Regions from separate parts of the Fictibacillus marinisediminis genome, predicted to be linked through region 1. Evidence: a T-box and tRNA genes for the amino acid it is inferred to sense, from the RefSeq annotation. Region 1 holds a T-box; the other holds one or more tRNA genes.
The links. A T-box is a leader RNA that pairs with one kind of tRNA and senses whether it is charged. The one in region 1 lies ahead of trpS (tryptophan--tRNA ligase), so its partner is inferred to be a tRNA-Trp.
Positions count from the first base shown of each region.

Region 1 (3,384 bases):
TTAAAGCCGGGGATAGAGTTTTGTGAATACTCATTTCGAGTAACGCTCAATTAATTCAAGATTCGGATTAAATCCTAGATGAACAACTGCTTTTCCGCGAGATTCAAACGTCAATAAACACATAGAAACCCCCACTTAAAGTGGAGGTTTCTTCACGCGTTCCCGGTTTTACACTCGTTTTCTGGCCAAGCCCATTGCACGCTCTGCTTTATTCAGCATTTTGTTTGCTGCCCGGTTGGCTTTTTCTGCCCCTTGGTCAAGGATTTGATCAAGTTCATCAGATTCGATGAGGCTGAAATACCGGTCTTGAATCGGTTGTAAACGTTGAATGATCGCCTTAGCTGTGCCTTCTTTAAAATCTCCGTAACCTTTTCCTTCATATTTGGTCTCCAACTCGGAAATGGACTCACCGGAGCAAAGAGAGTAGATTGTCAAGAGATTTGAGATTCCTGGCTTATTCTCTTTATCAAACCTGACAATACCTTCTGAATCAGTTGTCGCACGCTTGATCTTTTTTGTGATGACCGCTTCATTATCTAAAATAGAGATGAAGGCATTCACGTTCGGGTCTGATTTGCTCATTTTTTTAACCGGATCAACGAGGGACATGATTCTCGCACCGACTTTGGGGATTCGAGGCTCAGGAATCGTAAAGATCTCACGGTACTTTTTATTAAAACGTTCTGCAAGATCTCTTGCAAGCTCAATATGCTGTTTCTGATCATCTCCAACAGGTACCAGTTCAGTTCCATAGAGCAGGATATCAGCAGCCATCAGCGGCGGGTACGTCAGCAACCCTGCAGAAACAGCATCTTTTCCTTTGGATTTGTCTTTAAATTGAGTCATACGCTCAAGTTCACCAATATAAGCGATACACTGTAATATCCATCCCATCTTCGTATGAGCAGGAACCTCAGACTGAATGAATAGTGTAGACTTCTCCGGGTCAATTCCAACAGCCAGGTATAGAGCTGCAAGGCTGCGGCTGTTCTTTTTCAGCTGGACCGGGTCTTGCGGGACTGTAATTGCATGCTGGTTTACCACACAGAAGTAACAGTGGTTATCTTCCTGATAGTTTACAAAGTGCTGCAGTGCTCCTAAATAGTTGCCAAGTGTGATCGTACCGCTTGGCTGTATGCCTGAAAATATAGTTGCCATAAAATATCCTTCTCCTTTTACTTCAAAATCAATACAAAAAGGCCCATCCATCCCATTAAAAGGGACGAATGGACCGCGGTGCCACCCTTACTTATTCATAAAGAATCTCTCAAAGCCGTACTGTCATACGGTGACCATTCTATCGTGCGGACAAACACGCCTGTTCCTACTGTAAGTTCAGACAGGAGCTCAAAAGCCCATTCCATGCTTATTCACTGCCTGTTTACACCACACACAGGCTCTCTGAGAGCTTCAAAAACATGTACTTTTCTTTATCATCGCCAAGATCATTCAATTAAAATAAGTATAGTAAATTTAAGACAGAATTGCAACCAAGCTAGAGACCACGAACAGAAAAAGACCCGAAGAGAGGAGAGGAAAAACAAATTCTCCTGATACTCTTTCTGAAAGATAGAAGTTCGATTCGGTTTCATGGCTGCTTGCATACTCTGCAGACTTAGAGAAACTCTTCATAACTTTTTTCAGTGTCCTGGAAAACAGATCGAATAATCCTCCCCTGATGACAAAAAGGGTTAAGCCAATTAAGAGGAGGGCGAGGGAAACCATGAAAAGGCTGTTCACTAAATGAATGAGGTGGATCTTTTTTTCAGAGACAAGCTCTATAATGAGCGAAAGTATTATGGATCCCGCGGTTAATAACAATGAGGAAGTCAAGCGTGACATCAAATTTCTCCTATCTGAAAAATCCAAGTTTGTTTTATACATTTTACCATGAAATTTCACCGATGAAGTAATACTTTTTACCTAGTAAATCCCCCTATCAATCTTCTTGAAGTGAGCTTTTGATACAAAACAGCGGAAGAGCGAAAAAGATATGGGGTAATAAAGGAGGATATATCACCAAACATTCTGGAAATTGCTGTCTGAAAAACAGAAAGAAAACGACGGACATTAATGGGTCTTTATTCCTATTTTTTGTTAATAAAACGTAAATATTATGGGCTTTTTGTAAAAGACGTAAAAAAAAGTATATGCATAATAGTTAGAAAACTTGTATAATACGGTTGTGGGCAAAATGTCTGATAATTCACGAAGTTTGGTCCACTAATTAGGTAAACAGAAAAAGGGGAGGTCAATTCATGAAGAAGTCAAAATGGTCGTTACTTCTAACGATCGTGCTCGTATTGAGCGTCTTCCTTTCTGCGTGTAGCGGAAAGAACGGTAAAGATGACAAAGCAAATGGCAATGCATCTGAAGGTAATGGAAGCTCATCTAAAGAAAAGGTGCTTAACCTGTTAGACTCATCAGAAATTCCATACCTTGATAACATCATGGCGGATGACTCTGTATCTCTAAACGTTGCAAACAACGTTTACGAAGGTCTTTACACTTTAGATGACAAAGATCAGCCAGTCCTTTCTGGTGCTGCTGAAGAGCCGCAAGAAAAAGACGGCGGAAAAACATGGGTATTCAAACTTCGTGATGACGCTGTTTGGAACAACGGTGAAAAAGTAACGGCAAATGATTATGTATTTGCTTGGAGAAAAGCTGTAGCGAAAGAAACAGCTACTCAATACTCTTTCATTTATCAAGTAGCAGGCATCCTGAATGCAGATAAAATACTTAACCCTGAAGACAAAATGTACAACAAAACGGATCAGCTTGGCGTTAAAGCAATTGACGATCACACGTTAGAAGTTAAATTCGCAGCTGACCCTGCATCAAAACCTTACACTAAAGCGGTTCTTTCATTCCCTACTTTCTATCCGCAAAATGAAGCTTTCGTTAAAAAACAAGGCAAAGAGTTTGCTCTTGAAGCAGACAAAGCGCTTTATAACGGCCCTTACACTCTTTCTAAATGGGAGCATGAAAAAGGCTGGCAGTTGAAAAAGAACCCTAAATATTGGGACAAGAACAACGTTAAAGTTGACACAATCAACGTAAACGTAGTTAAAGAAGAAGCAACTCGCATCAACCTGTTTGAAACTGGAAAAGCAGACCGTACTACCATTTCTGCTGAGTACGTGGATCAATACAAAGACAAGAAAGATATTTTCAGTACTGTTCCTGAATCAACATTATTCTTCTTGCGTATGAACCAAAAGAACAAAGCGTTGGCTAATGAAAACATCCGTCACGCACTAGATATGGGCTGGGACAAAAAACAGCTTACTGACGTTCTTTTAAACAACGGATCTGTTCCTGCTTACTTCCTAGTTCCTTCTAAGTTCGTTAACGGTCCAGATGGATCTGACTTCCGTGAGA
Region 1 is NZ_JAIWJX010000002.1:1,664,032-1,667,415, forward strand. It holds gene trpS (tryptophan--tRNA ligase) at 169-1,158, opposite strand; T-box leader at 1,216-1,446, opposite strand; gene LCY76_RS24135 (DUF3899 domain-containing protein) at 1,474-1,884, opposite strand; gene LCY76_RS09025 (peptide ABC transporter substrate-binding protein) at 2,259-3,384, shown strand, end outside.

Region 2 (3,384 bases), 950 kb from region 1:
TCTTAGAGAAATCTTTGGGGATTTCAATGACCATGTAATACTTCAAACTCTTCAATCCGCTTTTCGCCTCATCGGAATCAACAAATTTCCAGCCGAGGTCTTTTCCTTTTTCCAGATCAGCGACTAAATCCTTCCCTGCATTAATCGTCTCTCCATCTGTATCAGCTCCCTGATCGTTGTTAACGACCGCTACCGGCAGGTTTGACAAGTTGTCATATGGCCCCCACCTAGGAGACAAGAGTATCCCGCCGTACACAACAGGTACGAGCAAGGTGATAATGACTGAAATCAGCAGCCCTTTTTTCGCTGCCAAGCCAGCCATCTCCGCCTTGAACAAACTAAAGACCTTCATCCGCTATTCCCCCATGCTTTAGATTAAAATAAAATACAGGCGAAGGGCTTATGACCAATCACCTATACTAGCACTAAGTATTCTAATAAATGACAAAAAAATCCTTTCTTTTTATGTCTGAAAATTAAAAATATTTTTTATGAACAAAAAAAGAGATCTGAAGTTAATTCAGATCTCTTAGCAGCCCTTAAACAAAGGGAATATTCATTATGTATGGTACCGGTGGTCGGGGTCGAACCGACACTCCCAAGGGAACACGATTTTGAGTCGTGCGCGTCTGCCAATTCCGCCACACCGGCATGCAATTAATCATTAGGCAGTTAAGTTATAAAAATATTATGGTGCCGAGGGCCGGACTCGAACCGGCACGATAGTCACCTACCGCAGGATTTTAAGTCCTGTGTGTCTGCCAATTCCACCACCCCGGCGTTGGGGAATTATGTAGTGGAGGCGGCAACCGGATTCGAACCGGTGGATAAGGGTTTTGCAGACCCTGGCCTTACCACTTGGCTATGCCGCCAGAAACAAACAAAATAATATGGAGCGGAAGACGGGATTCGAACCCGCGACCCCAACCTTGGCAAGGTTGTATTCTACCACTGAACTACTTCCGCATTGATGGCTGGGCTAGCAGGATTCGAACCTACGAGTGACGGAGTCAAAGTCCGTTGCCTTACCACTTGGCTATAGCCCATCATATGGGGCGACTGATGGGAATTGAACCCACGAATGCCGGAATCACAATCCGGTGCGTTAACCACTTCGCCACAATCGCCACATGGCAGGGGCAGTAGGAATCGAACCCACACCAAAGGTTTTGGAGACCTTCGTTCTACCTTTAAACTATGCCCCTAAATTGTTAATGTGCAACAAAAATTTAGATGGTGGAGGGGGACGGATTCGAACCGCCGAACCCAAAGGAGCGGATTTACAGTCCGCCGCGTTTAGCCACTTCGCTACCCCTCCATGAGAGACAAAACCTATTTTAATACAAATCCATCTATTCTTCAAGAAGTAATTTCTTACAGTTCTTGAAAAAAGTGGTGCCGGCTAGAGGACTTGAACCCCCAACCTACTGATTACAAGTCAGTTGCTCTACCAATTGAGCTAAACCGGCAAAAAAAATGGTGGCTCGAGACGGAATCGAACCGCCGACACGAGGATTTTCAGTCCTCTGCTCTACCGACTGAGCTATCGAGCCAAAATGGCGGACCCGACCGGGGTCGAACCGGCGATCTCCTGCGTGACAGGCAGGCATGTTAACCACTACACCACGAGTCCATTTTGGTTGCGGGGACAGGATTTGAACCTGCGACCTTTGGGTTATGAGCCCAACGAGCTACCAGACTGCTCCACCCCGCGATAGTATTGATTATAAGTATAAATGGTGGAGGATGACGGGTTCGAACCGCCGACCCCCTGCTTGTAAGGCAGGTGCTCTCCCAGCTGAGCTAATCCTCCGAAGAAGTAATATGTATAAAAAATGGTGACCCGTACGGGATTCGAACCCGTGTTACCGCCGTGAAAGGGCGGTGTCTTAACCGCTTGACCAACGGGCCATATATTGAAAAGTTATGGCGGAGAGCAAGGGATTTGAACCCTTGATACGGCGGTAACCGTATACACGATTTCCAATCGTGCTCCTTCGGCCACTCGGACAGCTCTCCAAAATATGGCTCCACAGGTAGGACTCGAACCTACGACCGATCGGTTAACAGCCGATAGCTCTACCACTGAGCTACTGTGGAATAATATTAGCCTGGCAACGTCCTACTCTTACAGGGGGAAGCCCCCAACTACCATCGGCGCTGAAGAGCTTAACTTCCGTGTTCGGTATGGGAACGGGTGTGACCTCTTCGCTATCGCCACCAGACATATTTTGAGGTATATTCCCTCAAAACTAGATAACTTCTTCATCCAAACTTTCACTGATGCTAACGTCCAGCTCCATGAACCATATCCTCGAGGTCGTTTCAATCCCTCCTGCGAACACCAAAAACGTGTTCTCGTAAGGATTTCCAACGCTTGTCGGATATAAACGGTTCATACCGCTTTTGTTAATAAGGATAAGCCCTCGACCGATTAGTATCTGTCAGCTCCACGTGTCACCACGCTTCCACACCAGACCTATCAACCTCATCATCTCTAAGGGGTCTTACTCACTTAACGTGATGGGAAATCTCATCTTGAGGGGGGCTTCATGCTTAGATGCTTTCAGCACTTATCCCGTCCACACGTAGCTACCCAGCTATGCCCCTGGCGGAACAACTGGTACACCAGCGGTGTGTCCATCCCGGTCCTCTCGTACTAAGGACAGCTCCTCTCAAATTTCCTGCGCCCGCGACGGATAGGGACCGAACTGTCTCACGACGTTCTGAACCCAGCTCGCGTACCGCTTTAATGGGCGAACAGCCCAACCCTTGGGACCTACTTCAGCCCCAGGATGCGATGAGCCGACATCGAGGTGCCAAACCTCCCCGTCGATGTGGACTCTTGGGGGAGATAAGCCTGTTATCCCCAGGGTAGCTTTTATCCGTTGAGCGATGGCCCTTCCATGCGGAACCACCGGATCACTAAGCCCGACTTTCGTCCCTGCTCGACTTGTAGGTCTCGCAGTCAAGCTCCCTTGTGCCTTTACACTCTGCGAATGATTTCCAACCATTCTGAGGGAACCTTTGGGCGCCTCCGTTACAATTTAGGAGGCGACCGCCCCAGTCAAACTGCCCACCTGACACTGTCTCCGAACCGGATCACGGTTCCAGGTTAGAATTTCAATACAGTCAGGGTAGTATCCCACCGACGCCTCCATCGAAGCTGGCGCTCCGACTTCTCAGGCTCCTACCTATCCTGTACAAACTGTACCAAAATCCAATATCAAGCTGCAGTAAAGCTCCATGGGGTCTTTCCGTCCTGTCGCGGGTAACCTGCATCTTCACAGGTACTATAATTTCACCGGGTCTCTCGTTGAGACAGTATCCAAGTCGTTACACCTTTCGTGCGGGTCGGAACTTACCCGACAAGGAATTTCGCTA
Region 2 is NZ_JAIWJX010000002.1:718,817-722,200, reverse strand. It holds gene LCY76_RS04035 (YhgE/Pip domain-containing protein) at 1-352, opposite strand, end outside; tRNA gene LCY76_RS04030 (tRNA-Leu) at 567-651, opposite strand; tRNA gene LCY76_RS04025 (tRNA-Leu) at 692-780, opposite strand; tRNA gene LCY76_RS04020 (tRNA-Cys) at 798-872, opposite strand; tRNA gene LCY76_RS04015 (tRNA-Gly) at 892-966, opposite strand; tRNA gene LCY76_RS04010 (tRNA-Gln) at 972-1,046, opposite strand; tRNA gene LCY76_RS04005 (tRNA-His) at 1,052-1,127, opposite strand; tRNA gene LCY76_RS04000 (tRNA-Trp) at 1,132-1,205, opposite strand; tRNA gene LCY76_RS03995 (tRNA-Tyr) at 1,235-1,318, opposite strand; tRNA gene LCY76_RS03990 (tRNA-Thr) at 1,394-1,469, opposite strand; tRNA gene LCY76_RS03985 (tRNA-Phe) at 1,478-1,553, opposite strand; tRNA gene LCY76_RS03980 (tRNA-Asp) at 1,558-1,633, opposite strand; tRNA gene LCY76_RS03975 (tRNA-Met) at 1,638-1,714, opposite strand; tRNA gene LCY76_RS03970 (tRNA-Val) at 1,738-1,813, opposite strand; tRNA gene LCY76_RS03965 (tRNA-Glu) at 1,837-1,911, opposite strand; tRNA gene LCY76_RS03960 (tRNA-Ser) at 1,928-2,019, opposite strand; tRNA gene LCY76_RS03955 (tRNA-Asn) at 2,026-2,100, opposite strand; rRNA gene rrf (5S ribosomal RNA) at 2,110-2,225, opposite strand; rRNA gene LCY76_RS03945 (23S ribosomal RNA) at 2,415-3,384, opposite strand, start outside.
Region 2: it has a tRNA-Trp gene. The T-box ahead of trpS (tryptophan--tRNA ligase) is inferred to sense a tRNA for this amino acid. The anticodon was not compared.